DNA from 2 places in the Streptomyces sp. NPDC039424 genome. Region 2 is predicted to be linked to the other one. Evidence: predicted binding sites of a transcription regulator. Region 2 holds the regulator's gene; the other holds the start of a gene.
What was found. The regulator HspR, encoded in region 2, represses chaperone genes until heat shock. The targets are predictions, from matches to a motif close to TTGAGNNNNNNNNNCTCAA.
Positions count from the first base shown of each region.

Region 1: a site for HspR is predicted at 4,877-4,895, ahead of lon (endopeptidase La). Genes of this name have one in related genera too.

Region 1 covers NZ_JBVKAI010000002.1:30,331-40,944, reverse strand. The annotation lists gene ACZ7L0_RS04970 (HAMP domain-containing sensor histidine kinase) at 272-1,378, opposite strand; gene ACZ7L0_RS04965 (response regulator transcription factor) at 1,375-2,115, opposite strand; gene ACZ7L0_RS04960 (spermidine synthase family protein) at 2,239-2,916, opposite strand; gene ACZ7L0_RS04955 (rhomboid-like protein) at 3,131-3,850, shown strand; gene ACZ7L0_RS04950 (GNAT family N-acetyltransferase) at 3,936-4,730, opposite strand; gene lon (endopeptidase La) at 4,918-7,341, shown strand; gene ACZ7L0_RS04940 (lysozyme) at 7,412-8,236, opposite strand; gene ACZ7L0_RS04935 (MarR family winged helix-turn-helix transcriptional regulator) at 8,474-8,965, shown strand; gene ACZ7L0_RS04930 (hypothetical protein) at 8,984-9,772, opposite strand; gene ACZ7L0_RS04925 (sensor histidine kinase) at 10,157-10,614, shown strand, end outside.
Region 2 covers NZ_JBVKAI010000005.1:438,242-448,855, reverse strand. The annotation lists gene ACZ7L0_RS16430 (helix-turn-helix transcriptional regulator) at 1-192, shown strand, start outside; partial or broken gene ACZ7L0_RS16425 (helix-turn-helix transcriptional regulator) at 237-1,080, shown strand; gene ACZ7L0_RS16420 (helix-turn-helix transcriptional regulator) at 1,046-2,104, opposite strand; gene ACZ7L0_RS16415 (hypothetical protein) at 2,451-3,893, opposite strand; gene ACZ7L0_RS16410 (sugar ABC transporter substrate-binding protein) at 4,021-5,127, opposite strand; gene ACZ7L0_RS16405 (fibronectin type III domain-containing protein) at 5,434-7,095, shown strand; gene ACZ7L0_RS16400 (heat shock protein transcriptional repressor HspR) at 7,154-7,606, opposite strand; gene dnaJ (molecular chaperone DnaJ) at 7,612-8,799, opposite strand; gene grpE (nucleotide exchange factor GrpE) at 8,833-9,495, opposite strand; gene dnaK (molecular chaperone DnaK) at 9,492-10,614, opposite strand, start outside.

The DNA of each region.
Region 1 (10,614 bases), on a different contig from region 2:
TCGGCCGGGACCCGGGCGCGACGCGGCGCGGGCCTCCCCCTGATCACACGTGTCCGTCAGCCGGGACACTCGTGGATCTTGTGGCTCCGGTTCGAACTTTACGTCAACTTGGCACAGAAGGCTCTCCCGGAAGGGTGACGAGCTTCCGGCAACTCCGCTCGGATTCAGCCACACCGATCCGGCCGGGGTGGAGATCGCCGGGCCAACGGGGGCGGGGGTGCCGATGAGGTCGGCCGTGGCGGGGCGGACGGCTCCGGGGCCGCGGGCGCGGTCAGTTCGGTACGGAGGGTTCTCCGGGGAGGGTGACGAGGATCCGGCAGCCTCGTGCGGACTCGGCGACGCCGATCCGGCCGCCGTGCAGGTCCACCGCCCAGCGGGCGATCGCCAGGCCCAGTCCCGTGCCGCCGTCGCTGCCGGGGCCGTGGGGGCGGCGTACCGCGCCTCGGTTGAAGCGCTCGAAGACCCGGCGCCACTCCGATCGGGGGATGCCGGGACCCTCGTCCAGGACCTCCAGCTCCAGCGACTCCGGCTGCGGTCCGCGCCGGGCCTTCACGGTCACCCGGCCGTGCGGGGGGCTGTGCTTGACCGCGTTGTCGATGAGATTCGCCACGACCTGGTGGATCCGCTCCGGGTCCGCGTGGGCGGTCAGCTCCGGCGGGGAGACGTCGAGGTGCAGATGGACGTCCGTACGGGTGTGGCTGCCGGAGCCGGAGGCGATGCCCGCGCGCGCGGAGGCGACCATGTTGGCCTCCTTCAGCACGCCCGAGAGGTACGGCCACACCTCGAAGCGCCGCATGCGCAGCGGTACGACGCCGTTGTCCAGCCGGGACAGGTCGAGGAGCGTCTCCACGAGACGTCCCAGACGCTCCGTCTGCTTCAGGGCCGTCCGCATGGTCTCGGGGTCGGCCTCGGCGATGCCGTCGACGACGTTCTCCAGCACCGCCCGCAGCCCCGCGATGGGTGTGCGCAGCTCGTGGGAGACGTTCGCCACCAGCTCCTTGCGCTGGAGGTCCTGCGCCTCCAGCTCGTCGGCCATGACGTTGATCGTCTCGGCCAGGTCGCCCAGCTCGTCCCGGCGGCTCTCGCTCACCCGGCGCGTGTAGTCGCCGTGCGAGATGGCCCGGGCCACCGTGTTCATCTCGTCCAGCGGCGCGGTGAGCGAATGCGCCACGAACTGCGTAATCAGCAGTGTGGCGATCATCGAGAACACCGTGATGAAGCGGAGCTCCGTCTTGGTGTGCACCGCGATCATCGACAGCCCGGTCGTGATCAGCACCGAGATGACGACCAGCGCGCCCAGCTTGGTCTTGATAGAGAACGGGCGAACGCCGCCCCAGGGATCCCCGGGGCCCCTCCGTGCGGCCGGCCCGTCGCTCATGGCGTCGGGGTCTCCAGGGCGTAGCCCACACCGTGCACGGTGCGGATCCGCTCGGCGCCGATCTTCCGGCGCAGCGCCTTGATGTGGCTGTCGACGGTCCGGGTGCCGGAGGCGTCCGCCCAGTCCCAGACCTCGGCCAGCAGCTGCTCCCGGGAGAGCACCGCGCGCGGGGTGTTCGCCAGGCACACCAGCAGGTCGAACTCGGTGGGCGTGAGGTGGACGTCCTCGGAGCGGACCCGCACGCGCCGCTGCGCGTGGTCGATCTCCAGCTCGCCCAGGCGCAGGATGCCCGAGCGCGGGGTGGACGCGGCGACCGCGGCCCGCTCCACCCGGCGCAGCAGCACGTGCACCCGCGCGGCCAGCTCGCGCATCGAGAACGGCTTGGTCATGTAGTCGTCGGCGCCGACCCCGAGCCCGACCAGCATGTCGGTCTCGTCGTCGCGCGCGGTGAGCATCAGTACCGGCACCGGCCGCTGGGCCTGCACGCGGCGGCAGACCTCCAGGCCGTCGAAGCCGGGCAGCATGATGTCGAGGATCAGCAGATCGGGCTGCCAGGCCTCGGCGGTGTCGACGGCGGCCGGACCGTCTCCGGCGGTTTGCACGAGGAATCCCTCCGCGCGCAGCCGGGCCGCGATGGCGTCGACGATCGTCGGGTCGTCCTCGACCACCAGGACCCGGCGCTGCGCGCCTGGGGTGGCCGCCGCCGCGCCGTTGTGGGAGGTGTGTGTCTGCTCCATCGCCCGCCCCTGAGTGTGCTTTCCGGAACCAGTGGGGTGATTCCTCGGTCTGCGCATGGTTGCGATTGACGCTTGAATGATCTGCGTCAGGGAAGCACATTACGGGGAGTCGCGTCGCCCTCGCTATCCAGGGCGTACGGCGAGGTGCACGGCGTCCGGAACGCCCCGGGCAACGGGGATCTCTTCGGTACGCACCTGATGGAACCCGGCATTCCGCAAGCTACCTTCAAATTCCGGAGAGGGTTTCGCCGACCACACGGCGAGTACCCCGCCGGGTCTCAACAGCCTTGCGCAGCCTGCCAGTCCGGACGCCGAGTAGAGGCCGTCGTTGCCCTCGGTGACGGTCCAGCCGGGGCCGTTGTCGATGTCCAGACACAGGGCGTCGTACGTGGCGCATGTCTCATTGGCGTATCTGATCAGGTCGGCTTCCACGATCCGGGTACGAGGGTCGGCGAGCGCCGCGGCGGAGAGCTCGGACAGGGGACCGTCGAGGTGCCAGTCGACGACGGCGCGCTCGCGCTCCACGACCGTGATCCGGCCCCAGCGCGGATCGGCCGCGGCGTGAGCGAGCGAGAAGCCGACGCCCAGGCCGCCGATCAGTACGTCCGGCTCCGGCCGGCCGTCCAGGGCGCCGTACGCGGCGTCGACGAGCAGCCGCTCCGAGCGGCCGTCGGAGGTGTCCATCAGGAAGCAGCCGTTGGCGATGATCTGCAGTAGCCCGCCGTGGCGGCGCAGCACCACCTCGCCGTACGGGCCCTCGCGGCGATCCAGGACCACGGGCGTGTCGTGGGTGGCGGTCATGGGGCCATCCTGCCCCAACGGGGCTTCACCGCCACGGGAATTAACGCCCGTCGCGCCCGGGCGGACGCGAAAGAAGTCTCAGAGGTTGCTGTGAATCCGCACTCGCGTGGCGTCGGTCATAGACAGCGACGCACGGGGCACGAAGGGTGGGGCGGGACGGAAGGAGCGCCGCACCGTGGAACCCACCGCCGAGGTCGCCGACCTGCTGGACGGAATGCCGCGCCAGCGCGGCTCCGCGGCGCCCGCCCGACCGGCCACCGCGCCGGACCCCGTGGCCGCCCACCCGGCCCCGCCCCGCGCCCGCCGCGCCACTGCCCTCCGCCCCTGGCGGCTGCTACCCACCCCCACCGGCACGCCGTTCACCTTCGGCTACGCGGCCGTGCTCGTCGTCACCTCCCTGATCACCAGGTACGCCGACCCGTCGCTCGTGCACGCCCTGCACCAGGGCTCCAGCACGGACGTCGCCCACCTGGTGCGCACGCCCGTGCTGGTGCTGGTGGCCAGCGCACTGTGGATCGCGGGCGGGATCCTGTCGCCGTACGCGCTCGGCTTCCTGCTCGTGCTGACCGCGCTGGAGCGGCGGGCGGGTGGCGCGCGCACGGCCGGGATCTTCCTGCTCGGCCATGTGCTGGCCACCCTCGGGACCGAGGTGCCCGTCGGGCTCGCCGTCCTCGCCGGGCACCTGCCGGACACCTCGCTGCACCGCCTGGACTACGGCATCAGTTTCGGCGTGGCGGCCGGCGTCGGCGCCCTGGCCGGTCTGCTCACCCCGTGGCTGCGCTGGCCGCTCCTCGTCCTGGTCGGCGGCGTACTGGTCAGCGACCTGGTCGCCTTCACCGACCCGATGACCAACTGGGGCCACCTGATCTCCCTGGCCATAGGCGTGGCGGGCTGGCCCCTGGTCCGGCGCCCGCAGCGGGCCCGCACCGCCTGACCCGGGCCGCCTGCCTCTAGGGCACGCGCAAGTGGGTGTACTTCCGCTCCGGGACGTTGACCTCGCGCGCGTGGACCGATGCGGGCTACTCCCGCCCCGGCGACCACACGTACGGCGTGGTCGTCGTCACCGCCCTGAAGCCCAGCCGCCGCAGGACGGGCGCGCTGTCGGCGGAGGCGTCCACGTACAGGTACCGGACACCGCGGTCGGCGGCGAGGGCGGCGCGGATGGCCACCAGGGCGCGGTAGAGGCCCTTGCCGCGCCACTCGGCGAGCGTCGAACCGCCCAGCAGAGCGGCGAACTCGGTGCCCGGGCGGAAGGACAGCCAGGACGCGCAGACGACCTCGCCGGCCGCCTCGGCGACATGCACGGAGAGATCGTCCGGGGCGGTGGCGAGCAGCCCGGACAGGTGCCCGGCGAGCCAGCTCATGTCCTGACCCCAGACGACCGTCTGCATGTCGGCGATCCGCCGCATGTCGGCCTCGGCGGTGACCCGGCGCAGCGTGACACCTTCCGGCGGTACGGGCCGCCGTACGGCCAGTTCCGCCACGGGAGCGACCAGGACCGTCTCCTGCTCCTCCGGTACGAAGCCCGCCGCGCGCAGCCGATCGGTCAGGTCGGCCGGGGCGTCGTGGCCGCGGACCTTCCACTCCACGGCCTCCCCGCGCGCCGCGAAGAAGTCCCGCTGCCGCGCGATCAGCTCGTCCAGCTCCCGCCCCCGCAGACCCAGGTCGGGCGGCGTGCCGAGGAAGCCGCGGAACCCGCCTACGACCCGCAGCAGCCTGCCGTCGTACTCGTGCGTGACGCCCGGCGGCGGCGCGGGCGGCGTGGCGCGTATCTGGGCGTCGTAGGCGGCGAGCAGCGTCGCGGTGTCGGTCACGCGGGGACGGTACGGGGAATGCCGGGGCGGGCCGCAACTGCTTTTGAGAGGGATCGCGCGGTGCCCCCCGTGATCGCGTCAACGGTTCCGTTGATGATCGCTGAGAGCGAACACCCCTTGGGGAATCAATCGGAGGCTCATGAGCATTGAGTCGGCATAGCTCAATTTGACTGCCGAAGGGGAGATCATGACTGCTGAGTCCACGGCGTCCACACCACTCGCCCTGCCTGTGCTGCCGCTCGACGACGAGGTAGTGCTGCCCGGGATGGTGGTCCCGCTGGACCTGAGCGACTCCGAGGTGCGGGCCGCGGTGGAGGCCGCGCAGGCCGCCGCCCGGACGGAGCCGGGGAAGCCCAAGGTGCTGCTGGTGCCGCGCATCGAGGGGACGTACGCCAAGACGGGCGTGCTGGGCACGGTCGAGCAGGTCGGCCGGCTCGCCGACGGAGACCCGGGAGCCCTGATCCGCGGGCGCGGCCGGGTGCGGATCGGCGCGGGGACCACCGGGCCGGGCGCGGCGCTGTGGGTCGAGGGCACGCGCATCGACGAGAGCGTGCCCGAGCCGCTGCCGGGCCAGGTCGCCGAACTCGTCAAGGAGTACAAGGCGCTCGCCACCAGCTGGCTGAAGAAGCGCGGCGCCTGGCAGGTCGTGGACCGCGTCCAGGCCATCGACGAGGTCTCCGCCCTCGCCGACAACTCCGGCTACTCGCCCTTCCTGACCACCGACCAGAAGGTCGAACTGCTGGAGACGGCCGACCCGGTCGCCCGTCTGAAGCTCGCCACCCAGCAGCTGCGCGACCACCTCGCCGAACAGGACGTGGCCGAGACCATCGCCAAGGACGTCCAGGAGGGTGTCGACAAGCAGCAGCGGGAGTTCCTGCTGCGCCGTCAGCTGGAGGCCGTCCGCAAGGAACTGCGCGAGCTGAACGGTGAGAAGGACGGCGAGGAGTCCGACGACTACCGCGCCCGCGTCGAGGCCGCCGACCTGCCCGAGAAGGTCCGCGAGGCGGCCTTGAAGGAGGTCGACAAGCTGGAGCGGGCGAGCGACCAGTCGCCCGAGGGTTCCTGGATCCGCACCTGGCTCGACACGGTCCTCGAACTGCCGTGGAACGAGCGCACCGAGGACGCGTACGACATCCAGGGCGCCAAGGCGATCCTGGACGCCGAACACGCGGGCCTGGAGGACGTCAAGGAGCGGATCACCGAGTACCTGGCGGTGCGCAAGCGGCGCGGCGACCGCGGCCTGGGTGTGATCGGCGGCCGGCGCGGCGGTGCCGTCCTGGCCCTGGTGGGCCCGCCCGGCGTCGGCAAGACCTCGCTCGGCGAGTCCGTCGCGCACGCCATGGGCCGCAAGTTCGTCCGCGTCGCCCTCGGCGGCGTCCGCGACGAGGCCGAGATCCGCGGCCACCGGCGTACGTACGTCGGCGCGCTGCCCGGCCGGATCGTCCGAGCGATCAAGGAGGCCGGTTCGATGAACCCGGTCGTCCTGCTGGACGAGATCGACAAGGTCGGCTCCGACTTCCGCGGCGACCCGGCGGCGGCCCTCCTGGAGGTCCTCGACCCGGCCCAGAACCACACCTTCCGGGACCACTACCTGGAGGTGGAGCTGGACCTGTCGGACGTGGTCTTCCTGGCCACGGCCAACGTCCTGGAGGCCATCCCGGAGGCCCTGCTCGACCGCATGGAGCTGGTCCGCCTGGACGGCTACACCGAGGACGAGAAGGTCGTCATCGCCCGCGACCACCTGCTCCCGCGCCAGCTGGACCGGGCGGGTCTGGACAAGGACGAGGTCACCCTCGACGAGAGCGCGCTGCGCAAGCTCGCCGGCGAGTACACGCGTGAGGCGGGCGTGCGCAACCTGGAGCGGTCGATCGCCCGGCTGCTGCGCAAGGTCGCGGCCCAGCACGAACTGGGCGAGCGGGAGCTGCCGTTCACCGTCCGCGACGGCGACCTGCGCGGCCTGATCGGCCGGCCGCACCATGTGCCCGAGTCCGCCCAGGACCCGGCCGAGCGCCGCACCGCCGTCCCCGGTGTCGCCACCGGTCTGGCGGTCACCGGCGCGGGCGGCGACGTCCTGTTCGTCGAGGCGTCCCTCGCGGACCCCGAGACGGGCGCGGCGGGCCTGACCCTCACCGGTCAGCTGGGCGACGTGATGAAGGAGTCCGCGCAGATCGCCCTGAGCTTCCTCCGCTCCCACGGCGCCGAGCTGGAGCTGCCCGTCGCCGACCTGAAGGACCGGGGCGTGCACATCCACTTCCCGGCGGGCGCGGTCCCGAAGGACGGCCCGAGCGCCGGCATCACGATGACGACGGCCCTGGCCTCGCTCCTGTCCGGCCGACTGGTCCGCACGGACGTGGCGATGACCGGCGAGGTCTCCCTGACCGGTCGCGTGCTGCCCATCGGCGGCGTGAAGCAGAAGCTCCTCGCCGCGCACCGCGCCGGGGTGACCACCGTCATCATCCCCAAGCGCAACGAGCCCGACCTGGACGACGTCCCGGCCGAGGTGCTGGACAGGCTCGACGTCCACGCCGTGACCGATGTGCGCCAGGTCCTGGAGCTGGCGCTCGCGCCCGCCACGAGCGACGCGACGCCGGAGGTTCCGGTGGCGGCGTGACGGACGCTGCCGGAGAGGCGAGGCCCGGGTCCCGTGAGGGAGGCCCGGGCCTTCGCCGTAGGCCCGTACGTCAGCCGTTCGCGAGGGCGACCACCCGGTCCAGGGCCCCGTTGAACCTGTCGTGGTCCCCGACCGTCGGCCCGGACGAGGTGTACTGCCACATCGTGTAGTACGACCACCCCGCCGGCAGCGTCCCCGCGTCCGACGCGTACCGCGCGATCCACAGCGGGCTGCCGGCCGCGAAGCCGCCGTAGTCGCCGGTGCACTGGGTCCACCAGCTGGTGGCCGTGTAGATCACGGCGTCCCGTCCCGTGCGCGCCTTGTAGGTGTTCAGGAAGTCGGCGATCCAGCTGACCATCGCGCTGGCGGACTTGCCGTAGCAGGCGGCTCCGTAGGGGTTCCACTCGATGTCGAGGGTGCCGGGGAGGGTCTTGCCGTCCTTGGACCAGCCGCCGCCGTGGTCGACGAAGTAGTCGGCCTGGGTGGCGCCGCCGGCGGTGTCCGGGGTCGCGAAGTGGTACGCGCCGCGGATCATGCCGATGTTGTAGGAGCCGTTGTACTGCTGGGCGAAGTACGGGTTCGTGTAGTACGTGCCTTCCGTCGCCTTGGTGTACGCCCACTTGACCCCGCTGCTCCACAGGGTCGACCAGGCGACGTTGCCCTGGTAGCCGGAGACGTCGACGCCCTCGGTCCGGGTGACGGCGCCGGCGCTGGGGGCGCCGCCCCGGCCGTCGTGGGCCAGGACGCCCATGCCCATGTGGGCGGAGCCGCGGGTGGGAGTGCCGGCGGCGTGCGCGGTGGAGAGGGGGAGGGTGAGGGAGACGGCCGCGAGCAGGGCCGCCGCGAGGGCGGTCAGGGCCCGCGGGCAGGGGGAACCGGGTCTGTGCACGCGCATGACGTGCCTCCGAGGTCAGGTGGGGGGAGGTGGGGAGGTGGTGGGGATCCACGGGTGTCCACTGGCGTGGGCATGCCATTCCGGGGCCTGATTAGGAAGCTACGCACGTAGATGACGGCGTGGAAGGGGGTCCGGATGCCGCCGTTGGTCTACGCCTGCGAAATACTTACGTAGCTGCGGCGATGACGATTTTTGGCAGAAACTTTCAGGACCGGGAAACCGAGCAGGGGTGCTGACGTGCACGAGGACGCGAACGGCGACGGGCATCCCGTCGCCGCCGAGGTGACGCCGACCGGTGCGGACCAGGAGTTCCTGGACCTGGAACGCGAGTTGACGGTGCTGCTGCGGCGCGCCCGCGCCAGCCAGGGCGAGATGGCCCGCGAGGTCCACCCGGACCTGGAGTCCGCCGCGTACGGCCTCCTCGTCCGCCTCGACGAGCACGGCCGCCTGCGCGCCACGGAACTCGCCGCCTACATCGGCGTGGGCAAGGCCACCATGTCCCGCCAGCTGCGCGCCCTGGAGGAGCTCGGCCTCGTCACCCGCGAACCGGACCCGGCGGACGGCCGGGCCTGGCTGGTGACCCTGACCGAGGAGGGCCGCGGCCGGGTCGGCAAGGTCCGCGAGGCCCGCCGGGCGAGGTACGTCAGCCAGCTCGCCCACTGGGACCGGCGGGAGGTCGCGGAGCTGGCGCGGCTGCTGCACCAGCTGAACCGGGGCATGGAGAAGTAGCCGAACCGCCAGGGCCCCTCACGGCTCCACGTACGCCACCGTCGCGTCGTCGTGCGTCTTGCTCCGCCCGAGGAACGCCCGCTCCTCCCGGTCCGCCGCCTCCAGCTCCCGTACCCGGTCGACCAGTGACCGGGCGCCCTCCTTGCGGACCACGTCGAACAGGGCCGTCCAGTCGCCCTCGCGGAACTTCTCCGTCCAGCGGGTCGCGCCGTCCGTCAGCGCGGCGAGGGCGCGGACCCCGTGGCGGGGGAGGGTGCCGGTGACCGCGCGGACGGCGACGCCGGGGTCGGCGGCGGCGGTGAAGAAGCCGCCCTCCTTGTTGCGGGCCCGCGCGTCGCAGATCGCGTCACCGGCCAGCCAGGCGCGGGGGAGCCGGGCCAGGCGGTCGTCCAGGACGGGGGTGATGGTGCCGTCGGGGGACTGGAGGAGCAGGGCGGAGTCGGAGAGCACCAGGTGGTCGACCGTCTCCGGGGTCCAGCGGGCCAGGACGACCGTCGCCTGGGGGGTGCGCGGGTGAGAAAGGTCACAGGTGGCCCCGTGTGCGTCGGCCGTTCGACGGATCGCCCGGGAGAGGATCTCCGGCAGCGTCATATCCGGCCGCGAAACGGTCAGTTCCGTCAGGGCGCCACCCAGGCGCGCGGTGAACCACGGGACGGAATGCAGACAGCCCGTCCCGTCCCTCGGCGGGGTCACACCGTCCAGGACGACCACGGCACCGCCCTGCCCCGATGCCGGTAGCGCGACGGCGGCGAAGTCCTCGTTGGGGCGGGTGGCGTCACCGGGTTCCGAAACGAGTTCAGTACGCATTCGGCCAGTCTGCACGACCTCTTCACAAGGACCGCCAAAGGCTGGCAACGATCGCGGAATTCCCGCCACCCCGCAGGTCAGGCGCCTGTTTTGGGGTGGAATGGCGCACTCCGGGAAGGCGTGGTGGCGAATCCTGCCAAAGCCTGCCGCCCGCGTCCAACCGGCCCACCGCGCAAGGCCCGCGCACACGCCACAGGAACTTGCCCGCCAACTCCTCGGCAAGGTTCACTCCTTTGGGTGGCGGGTCAGGTGATGCGCGGCCACTGACCACCGGCACTGGGAGGGTCGGGGACGAACCGTCCCGGGTGTACGCACCACTTGGCATCGATGTGACGGAACGCCATCCGGGCCCATGGGTAGACGAGTTCAGGAATGCGAGCACCGGTGCAGATGAAGCGGCCTCGGCGCACAGGCAAGCAGACGGCCTCCGAAGACGGCGCCGAGCACACCCCCGTCGGCACCGGCCGCCCCACCCACGTACGCAACCGGCTGATCGTCGCCGTCGCCGTGGTGGCCGCCGCCATCGCAGGTGCCGGGGCCCCGTCCCTGATCGCCGCCTCGGGGCAGCTGAGCGACTCCCAGGACCTGGTGACCCTCGCCCAGCGCACCCAGGACGCCCTCTCGCTCGCCCACTCGCTGGCCGACGAGCGCGACGAGGTCACCTCCTACGTGGCGGCCGGCCGCGACAAGTCCAAGGCGCCCTCCGAGCAGCGCAGCGAGCGCGTCGACCGGCAGGTCGAGGACCTGCGCGCCGACACCGACACACCCGGCGGGCTGCGCACCGACCTCGACGGCATCGCCGCCGTGCGCCGGGCCGCGCTCACCGGCAAGAGCACGGCCCT
Region 2 (10,614 bases):
CTGGTGGAGGGCCACGTCGATGAGGCCATCGCCCGCCGCCTCGGCATGAACGTACGCACCTGCCGCGCCCACATCGCCAAGCTGGCCCAGGCCCTGGGCAGCGGCAGCCGCGCCCAGCTCGGCTATCTCATCGCCCACTCCGGGATCCTCGACCAGGACACCTCGGCGGCCGCGCACCGCGCCCGCGGCTGACCGGGCCGCCCGGCTCGCATTCCCGACCAGGAGGGAGCCCGGCAGTGACCCCGGCGCCGCACCCGGAGCACAGCCCGGAGGAGCTGTGCTCCGCGGGAACGGAGCTGTACGCCCAGGCCCTGCGCGACGGCCGGGTGAGCACGGCGCAGGCACAGGCGGCCCCCTGTCTGCTGGAGTTCGGCCTGCTGCAGCCCGCCCTCACCGACCTGAGCCGGCTGGAGCCGGTCCCCCCCCCGGCCCTGGCCCTGCACCAGCTGCTGCGGGCCGGCGCGGAGCGCATCGCCGACGAACGGCGGCGCGAGGCACGGCTGGCGAAGACCTTCGAGCCGTTGCTGCGGGCCGGCGCCCTCCCGGACGCCGGGACCGCGCCGATCCGGGTCGTCAGCGGGCTCGGCCGGATCAACGAGGCCATCTCCGTCGCCATGACGGACGCCTCCGAGGAACTCCTCGCCATCCAGCCGCACACCAGCCACACCCACACCGCCCCCGAGATCAACGCCCGCGCCCTCGACGAGGTGACCGATCGGCTCCTCGTCCTCGACCGCGCGGTCGCCTTCGTCCCGGCGAGCGAGGACCGCACCCTCGCCCTGGAGATCCGTCACCCGGCCCTGGTGGACTATCTGGTGACGGTCTTCGACCGGTTCCGGCACCTGGCCACCCCCATGCACCCGCAGGCCGTGCACCGCCCGTCCCTGGGCGGCGTCAGCCCGCGCCAGCGCCGCCCTCCTCGTCGAGGGCCGCACCGACGCCGTCATCGCCGACCGCCTCGGCATGAACGTCCGCACCGCCCGCGTCCACGTCGCCAAGCTCGCCGCCACCCTCGGCAGCGAGAGCCGCGCCCAGCTCGGCTACCTCATCGCACGGTCGGGGATTCTTGACCGGGAATGACGACCGCGTCCCGGCGCGGGGCCGCCTCCGCCGTGCGCGGCGGGCCGTCCAGACCCACCTGGGCGATCCGCACGCCCAGTTGGGTACGGCTGGCCGCCCCCAGCGTCTCCGACAGCCGGGCGATGTGCGCCCGGCAGGTACGGACGCTGATGCCCAGACGCTCGGCGATCACCGCGTCCTGGTGGCCCTCCGCCAGCAGCGCCGCGATGGACTGCTCACGGTGCGAGATGCCCTCGATGCCGGTGTCGGGCAGCGGCGCGGTCAGCGGTATCGCCAGCCGCCACAGCCGCTCGAAGACCGTCACCAGGTATTCGACCAGCGCGGGGTGGCGCAGCTCCAGCGCCATCGTGCGGTCGGCGTTGGCGGGGATGAAGGCCACCGTGCGGTCGAAGAGGATCAGCCGGTCGATGACCTCGTCGAGGGTGCGGGCCTCGACCGCGTCACCCATCAGCTCCAGGTAGTTCAGCAGCCCCTGCCCGTGCCGGGCCACGTGCGTGTACAGGTCGCGCATGCGCACGCCCCGGCCGCGCAGCGCCAGCGCCCGGTGCAGGCCCTCGGTGAGCTCGGCCTCCCGCCGGATGCCGCCGGGCTGCACCGTGAGCACCTCGGTGGTGCACGCCTCGGTCGCCTCGTCCATCGCGGCCTGGATCCGGGACAGCCCGTCCAGGACGCGAATGGCGGTGCCCTCCGCCGAGGCCGACGCGGAGGCCTGCAGCTGCCGGCCCAGACCGGCGTACCACTCGAAGGCGGCCACCGCCGACCCCACCCGCCGCTGGCTCTCCCTGACCTCGTCGTGCACCCCGCGCAGCAGCCGGGTCATGACCTCCTGCGGGGAGGTCGGCACCAGCCAGTCCATGTCGTCCGGATCCGGGTGCAGCAGCGCCAGTTCCAGCAGGCAGGGCACCGGCTCGGCGTCCGTACGGGGCACGCGGCCGCGCCGTACGGCCCGGGAATACACGCGATCCCCGGCCCCGCACAGTCGGTCGGCACCGTGTGGATGCTCCTCCGCCCCGTGCCCGGCCATCGCCCATTCCACCCCCGGTTTGCTGCCACTTCCGCAGCGCAACTATGCGCGGCCCCGACGTGGTCCGCAACACGGCTCTCCGCGCCATGGCCGCCGCAAACCGCCGGTATGGCCCGCTATCGTCCGGCCTCCGCCCGTCGCACTGCAACAAGCTGACGGTGGTGGCCGGAACACCACGGGTGCATCGTTGTGCCCGGGCACCCGGTCCGGCCCCGGCCGGGCTCCCCCCGTTCGGCCGGGGCCGCCGCATCGCGCCACCCCCGTGGGCGCGATGCGGCGGCCCACCCTCGCGGATGAACGCCCGGCACCGCGCCGCCTTGACCGGGACCCACCCGGGGACGCCCCCTCAGGACTCCGGACGGAACACGAAGAAGCCGGACTCCGTGGCGAGGTAGCCGTATCCCGTCGCGGTGTCCACGAAGGGCAGAGCGCTCTCCGGGAGGTCCTTGGCGAGGACCTTGCGGGTACGTGACTGGACCGCGAGGCCGGCGTCGGAGCCGCCGTCGCCGTCCGTGTCGACCAGGCCGTACAGGACCGAGCCGTCGGCGGTGAAGCGGACCGGGTCCAGGGCGTTCTCGCCCTCCTTCTGGGACCACAGGCGCTTGCCGTCGGACGTCTGCCAGACCTCGGTGCCGTCGAAGCGCTCGAACTCCCCCGAGTCCTCGGCGGCCAGGTCGCCGGAAGGCGCGAAAACGACGTTCTCCGTGGCCCGGTAGGAGCCCGTCAGCGCGCCGCTCTTCAGGTCGTACCAGGCGTGGATCCAGGGGCTGGAGGAGCTGATGCCGAGGCCGGCCTTCCAGGCTACGAGAGCCTTGCCGTCGGCGATCCGCAGCACGCGCACCGCCTCGGACTTCGGCGCGCCCTCGTCGTCCTTCTCCACCCCGTCGGGCACCTGGGCGTCGGCGGTGCTCCACACCTGCTTGCCGGTGGCGAGGTCGCTGAGGGTGACCTGCTCGCGGTCGTTCTGGAGGTTGCTCGCGTTCTCGAAGCCCGCGTAGTAGCCGCCGCTGACCACCGGGGCGTGCGTGGCGAAGCCGGAGACCGTGCCGTCCTCCGCGGCGAACTTGCATTCAGCCTGGTTGCCGGTGCAGGTGACCGTGCGGGCGGTGCCCCCGTCGACGGGGGTGAGGCGCAGGGTGTTGCCGGCCTTCTCGACGCGGTAGCCGTCGACGACGCTGCCCGTCTCGTACGGCGAGGACTTGCCCAGCTCGGCGCCCTCGGCGTCGTACAGCGTGGCGGAGGTCGTCGTCTTCGCCTCCGTCAGGCCGTCGGACTCGCTGGTCGAGGAGGTGGCGACCGCGACCGCCGGGGCGCCGTCGTGCCAGGTCGCCGCCTCGACCGAGCCGGCCTTCACCTTCAGGCTCTTGCGCAGCGCACCGGTTTTGGCGTCCCGGAACTCCAGGGTCACCGTCTCGGGCTCCTCGCTCGCGGAGAACAGCACGGTGTTCTCCTCCCGGTCGCCCTCGCCGGAGACCTCGGCGTCGGCGACGTACCGGCCCTGCGCGTCCTTGGCGAACAGCAGGGTCGTACCGAGGTCGAGGACTCCGGGGGCGGAACCCCCGCCGGCGGACAGGCTCCACGCCGCCTTCCGGGCGAAGCCGGGCAGCGCGGGCCCTCGGTAGGCCGGCCCCTTCTCGGCCGCGCCCGCGGTCGACTCCGGGCCTCCCGCCTTCGCGGGCCCACCGGACCCGTCCTCGGAGTCCCCTCCGCCGCAACCGGTCAGCAGCGCCAGCGACAGAGTCAACCCGGTGACCGCGCCGCGCGTACGCAGCCGTATACCGCCGTTCAACGGACCACACCTTCCCCCGTGTTCATGACATGACGGGGAGTGATCCTAGGCCACCGGGCGATCATGGAGCGACCTGTGTCCGGCCCTCCACAGGTCCTCCACGCCGGGCGCCCGGGCGGGAGGCCGCCTACTTCAGGCCGATCGCCGCGCAGTCCGCCTTGTACTTGGCCGTGCAGATGTCGGACACGTCGTAGATGCCGTCCTCGATGACGGTGCTCTTGATGGTCTTCCTGGTCAGCGCGTTCACCGTGACCAGCTGGGACGGGATGTCCTTGTTGGTGGGGCTGTCGACCTTGTCGCGGGTGAGGGCGTCGAACTGGATGTCCCTGCCCTGGATCTTGGCGACGGCCATCTCGGCGGCGGCCTCGGCCTCGTCCGGGTAGGGCTTGTAGACGCTCATGTACTGCTCGCCGGAGACGACCCGCTGCACCGCCGCCAGCTCCGCGTCCTGACCGGTGATGGGCGGCAGATCGGTGATGCCCGCGGCGTTGAACGCCTTGACTATGCCCCCGGCCATGGCGTCGTTGGCGGAGTAGACGGCGGCGATGTTGTCCTTGCCGATCGAGTTGATCGCCTTGGCCATCTCGGACTGGGCGATCACGGGGTCCCACTTGTCGGTGTCGAAGGACTCGGCGACGGTCACCTTGCCGTTGAGCTCGGAGAGCGCGCCCTCCTTGAACTGCTTGGCGTTCGGGTCGGTGGGCGAGCCGTTCACCATGACGACCTTGTCGGAGGTGTCGACGTTCGAGCCCAGCGCCTCCAGCAGGGTGCGGGCCTGCACCTCGCCGACGAGCTCGTTGTCGAAGGAGACGTACGCGTCGATCGGGCCCTCGGCCAGCCGGTCGTAGGCGATGACCGGGATGCCCGCCTCCTTGGCCTTCTTCACGGTGGACGCGATGGCGTGCGCGTCGACGGCGTCGAGGATGATGACGTCGACCTTGTCGTCGATCATCTTCTCCATCTGGGAGACCTGCGTCGTCGACTTCGCGTTCGCGTTCGCGTACTCGGTCTTGCCCTGCTTCTTGGTGAGCTCGGAGATCCGCCGCTGGATGTTGGGGTAGTCGAAGTCCGCGTACCGCGTGTTCGTCTTCTCCGGCATCAGGACGCCCACCGTGATGTCGTTGCCCTTGGTCGGGCTTGCGTCACTCGAGTCCCCCGTCGCGTTCAGCACACCGCAGCCGGCGAGCGAGAGGGTCATCGTGGACGCGGCCACGGTCATGGCAATACGACGCATTCGGGGGCTCACTTCAGGTGCGTTCGGGACGGGGGGGCTCCAATGCCACCCAGATGACTGAAAAGCCAACGCGGCGGCCACCACCGGCGTCAAGACGAATCACTTAACGAGTGCGCAACACCACGCTCCGCTGCCCCTGTGAAGGCCCAGGGGAACCATCTCCAAACGCCCTTTACGGACCCTTCACCCAACAGCAGTTCACGCGCGGGTAAAGATCCGTACAACCAAGTCCTTTCCTCGCGAGTCGTGATCGCCGACGACGCGAACGCCCACCGAGTCGTCGGACCGACCCGAGCAGAGGAACGAATGAAGCCAGCCAGACGCACGACCGCCGCGACCGCGACCGCCGTCGTGCTAGCCACCGCCGGGGGTTTGCTCGCCGCCGTCGCCGCACCCGCCGCCGCCGCGAGCTGCGCGTCACCGGTCTACACCCGGAAGTTCTACGCGAACACCAGCTTTTCGGGCACTCCGAAGAAGACCGACTGCGACAGCGCGATCGACCAGGACTGGGGCACCGGCGCCCCCGCCTCCGGCCTGCCCAAGGACAACTTCGGCGTCCGCTGGAGCGTGACGCGGGACTTCGGCTCCGGCGGCCCCTTCACGCTCTCCGCCGCCGCCCAGGACGGCATCCGCGTCTATCTGGACGGCACCCGCAAGGTCGACCTCTGGAAGAACGTCTCGACGACCCAGAAGAAGACCGCCGACGTCACCGTCCCCTCCGGCAAGCACACCCTGCGCGTCGACTTCGTCAACTTCACGGGCCGGGCGGACGTCTCCTTCACCTACAAGCCGCGCACCTCGGCCGACGTGGACAAGGTCAAGCCGCTGGCCCCGGCGGGGACTTCCGCCTCGTACGACGCGGCGACCGGCAAGGCCAAGCTGACCTGGTCGAAGAACAAGGAGATGGACCTCGCGGGATACAAGGTCTACCGCCGCCCGAAGGGCACGTCCTTCGGCAGCAAGCCCCTCGCCACGACCACCTCGGCCTCGTACACCGACTCCACCGTCCCGGCGACCGGCGAGACCTACTACTACGAGGTCCGCGCCTACGACAAGGCCGGCAACACCTCGTCGGGCTCCGCCGACCAGCCCGTCACCACCGCCGACCGCACCGCTCCCGCACAGGTCACCGATGTGACCGCGGTGGGCACCACCGCGGGCGTCTCCGTCACCTGGCAGGCGTCCTCGTCGAAGGACGTCGACCACTACGAGCTGACGAGTTCGCGCAAGGGGGAGCCGGACCCGGACGGCCCCGAGTACCTGTCGGGCACGTCGTACACCGACCCCTACGCCGAGGTGGGGGCGCCGTACGCGTACACGGTGCACGCGGTCGACGCCGCCGGCAACAGCTCCCCGGTCTCCGCCCCGGCGCAGGCGACCCGCCCCGCCGCGTCCGCCGTGCCCGCCCCGACCGCCCTCCAGGGCACGCCCGCGGACGCCTCCACCACCCTGACGTGGACCGCCGCCGACAGCGCCGACGTCACCGGGTACCGCGTCTACCGCCGTACCCACGAGTTCGAGGCCTGGTCCCTCCTGGGCAGCACCTCGTCGGCCTCCTACGAGGACACCTCCGCCCCGAAGGGCAAGGCGTACTACTACGTCGCCGCCGTCGACGGCGCGGGCGCCGATTCCGTGCCCTCCAAGGAGGCGGTCGTCGACCGGCTCTCCCCGGCCACCGCCACCGGGCCCGCCGCGCCGAAGCTGACGCTGGAGTCCGCGGGCGGCACGCGGTTCCCCATCACGGTCACGGCCGAGCCCGGCGACGGTGACGAGGGACGGGCGCTCCAGGGCTACTCCTGGGAGATCGAGGGCGCCTGCGGCGACAGCGGCGTCCGGCTGTCCACGACGGGCTCCATCGCGTGGACCCCGCCCTACAACGGCCCGTGCGTCGCCACCGTGTACGCCGTGGACGCCTATGGGCGCACGAGTGCGCAGAGTTCCTCGGTGGAGTTCATGGTCGCCCGCTAGCGACCGCACGCGAAAGGGCCCGGAGTCTCCTCCGGGCCCTTTCCACGGCGGGTGCGCGTCAGTCCGCCGACTGCTGCCGCTTCGGCCGCCACACGACCAGCGCGCTGGTCTGCTGCACCTCCTGGTACGGGACCAGGTCCCGCCGGTAGGAGGCGTGCACGGCGGCCTCGCGCTGGCGCATCGCGGCCGCCGCGCCGTCCAGGGCCGCCTCCATCTCCGCGACGCGGGACTGAAGGGCGGCGACCTGGTTCTCCAGTTCGATGATGCGCTTGATGCCGGCCAGGTTGATGCCCTCGTCCTGCGACAACTGCTGCACCTGCCGGAGCAGTTCGATGTCGCGGGCCGAGTAGCGGCGGCCCCGGCCGGCGGTGCGGTCGGGGGAGACCAGGCCCAGGCGGTCGTACTGACGCAGCGTCTGCGGGTGCAGGCCGGAGAGCTGGGCCGCCACCGAGATGACGTAGACCGGAGTCTCCTCGGTCAGTTCGTACGGGTTACGCCGACGGCCGTCCATCACTCTCAAGCTCCCTTCGCAGCCTCGAACAGCACCGCCCGCGGGTCCTCGCCCGCGGTCGCCTCGCGATACGCCTCGAGCGCGTCACGAGCCTTCCCCGACAGGTCCTTCGGGACACTCACCTCGACGGTGACCAGCAGGTCGCCGCGGGTGCCGTCCTTGCGGACCGCGCCCTTGCCCCGCGCCCGCATGGTGCGGCCGTTGGGCGTGCCCGGCGGCAGCTTCAGCGTGACGGCGGGGCCGCCGAGGGTCGGGACCCGGACCTCGCCGCCGAGGGCCGCCTCGGCGAACGTCACCGGGACGGTCACCGTGAGGTTGTCGCCCCTGCGGCCGAACACCGGGTGCTCGCCGACGTGCACGACCACGTACAGGTCGCCCGCCGGGCCGCCCCGTTCGCCGGGCGCGCCCTTGCCGCGCAGCCGGATGCGCTGCCCGTCGGTGACGCCGGCGGGGATGCGGACCTGCATGGTCCTGGACGACTTGGCGCGGCCACTGCCCTTGCACTCCAGGCAGGGGTGCTCGGCGATCAGACCGCGGCCCTTGCAGTCGGGGCAGGGGTCGGTGAGGGAGAAGCCTCCCCCGGAACCCCTGGCCACCTGGCCGGTGCCGACGCAGGTCGGGCACACGCGCGGTGTGCCGTTCTTGTCGCCGGTGCCGGAGCAGGCCTTGCACGGCGACTGGGAGGACATCCTGAGGGGCACCGTGGCGCCCTCGATGGCCTCCGTGAAGCTCAGCGTGACCTCGGACTCGATGTCCTGGCCGCGCCGGGGCTGCGTCCGCGGGCCCGCGGTGCCGCCCCGGTTGAACAGGCCCCCCAGGACGTCACCGAAGCCGCCGCCGAAACCGCCGGCCTGGGCACCGCCGCCTCCGCCTCCGCCGCCGCCTCCGAAGAGGTCACCGAGGTCGAAGTTGAACGAGCCGCCGCCCGCGCCCGGCCCCGGGCGGAAGCCGCCGTTGCCGAAGAGGGTGCGCGCCTCGTCGTACTCCTTGCGCTTCTTGGGGTCTCCGAGGACGTCGTTCGCCTCGGAGATCTCCTTGAAGCGCTCCTCGGCCTTGGCGTTGCCCTTGTTGGCGTCCGGGTGGAACTCGCGGGCGAGCTTCCGGTACGCCTTCTTGATCTCTGCCTCGGTGGCGTCCTTGGGGACGCCGAGGACCTTGTAGTAGTCCTTCTCGATGAAGTCCTTGGTGCTCATCCTCGACGCCCCTCCTTCCCTGTCGGTTCAAGCTCAGCCCTCGTCCGGGCCACCGCTCTCCTTGTCGTCGGCCGGCTCGGCGGAATCGGACGAATCCGTCTTCACCGTCTGCGCGCCGGGCTGCGGTTCGGCCACGGCCACCCGCGCGGGGCGGATGGTGCGCTCGCCGATGCGATACCCGGGCTGGAGGATCGCCACGCACGTGGTCTCGGTGACGTCCGGCGCGTAGCTGTGCATCAGGGCCTCGTGGATCGTCGGGTCGAAGGGCTCGCCCTCCTTGCCGAACTGCTGCAGGCCCATCTTGGCCGCGACGGTCTCCAGCGACTCCGCGACGGACTTGAAGCCGCCGACGAGCTCGCCGTGTTCCCGGGCGCGGCCGATGTCGTCCAGCACGGGCAGGAGCTCGGTCAGGAGGTTCGCGATGGCGATCTCCTTGACCGTGATCCGGTCGCGCTCGACGCGTCGGCGGTAGTTCTGGTACTCGGCCTGGAGGCGCTGGAGGTCCGCGGTGCGCTCACCGAGCGCGGTGCGCACCTGGTCCAGCTGGGCCACCAGACCCGCTGTCTGGCTCGCGTCCCCGGCCGGGGCCGCCTGCTCCTCCGCGGAGGAGGAGGCGGCCTTCGGCTCGGCGTCGTCAGGGGTGGCGCCGGAGGGGACGTCGGGCTTCTCCTCGAAGCCCGGGGTCTCCTCCGTCACGCGGCACCGTCCTTGCGCTCGTCGTCGACGATCTCGGCGTCCACCACGTCGTCGTCGGCCTTGGCCTCACCGGCACCGGCGGACTCGCCGCCGGCGGCCTGGGCGCCCTGGGCGTCGGCGTACATGGCCTGGCCGAGCTTCTGCGAGACGGCCGCGACCTTCTCGGTGGCCGTGCGGATCTCGGCGGTGTCCTCGCCCTTGAGCGTTTCCTTCAGCTCGGCGATCGCGGCCTCGACCTCGGTCTTGATCTCGCCCGGGACCTTGTCCTCGTTGTCCTTGAGGAACTTCTCGGTCTGGTAGACGAGCTGCTCGCCCTGGTTGCGGGTCTCGGCGGCCTCGCGGCGGGCGTGGTCCTCCTCCGCGTACTTCTCGGCCTCCTGGCGCATCCGGTCGACCTCGTCCTTCGGGAGCGAGGAGCCGCCGGTGACGGTCATCTTCTGCTCCTTGCCGGTGCCGAGGTCCTTCGCCGTGACGTGCATGATGCCGTTGGCGTCGATGTCGAAGGAGACCTCGATCTGCGGGACGCCACGCGGCGCCGGCGGCAGACCGGTCAGCTCGAACATGCCGAGCTTCTTGTTGTAGGCCGCGATCTCGCGCTCGCCCTGGTAGACCTGGATCTGCACGGACGGCTGGTTGTCCTCGGCCGTGGTGAAGATCTCGGACCGCTTGGTCGGGATCGTGGTGTTGCGCTCGATGAGCTTGGTCATGATGCCGCCCTTGGTCTCGATACCGAGGGACAGCGGGGTCACGTCGAGGAGCAGGACGTCCTTGACCTCACCCTTGAGGACACCGGCCTGGAGCGAGGCGCCGATGGCGACGACCTCGTCCGGGTTCACACCCTTGTTGGCCTCCTTGCCGCCGGTCAGCTCCCTCACGAGCTCGGCGACGGCGGGCATACGGGTGGAGCCGCCGACCAGGACGACGTGGTCGATCTCGTTGATCGAGATGCCGGCGTCCTTGATGACGTTGTGGAACGGCGTCTTGCAGCGCTCCAGCAGGTCCGCGGTCAGCTGCTGGAACTGGGCCCGGGTGAGCTTCTCGTCCAGGTGCAGCGGGCCCTCGGCGGAGGCGGTGATGTAGGGCAGGTTGATCGAGGTCTCGGTGGACGAGGACAGCTCG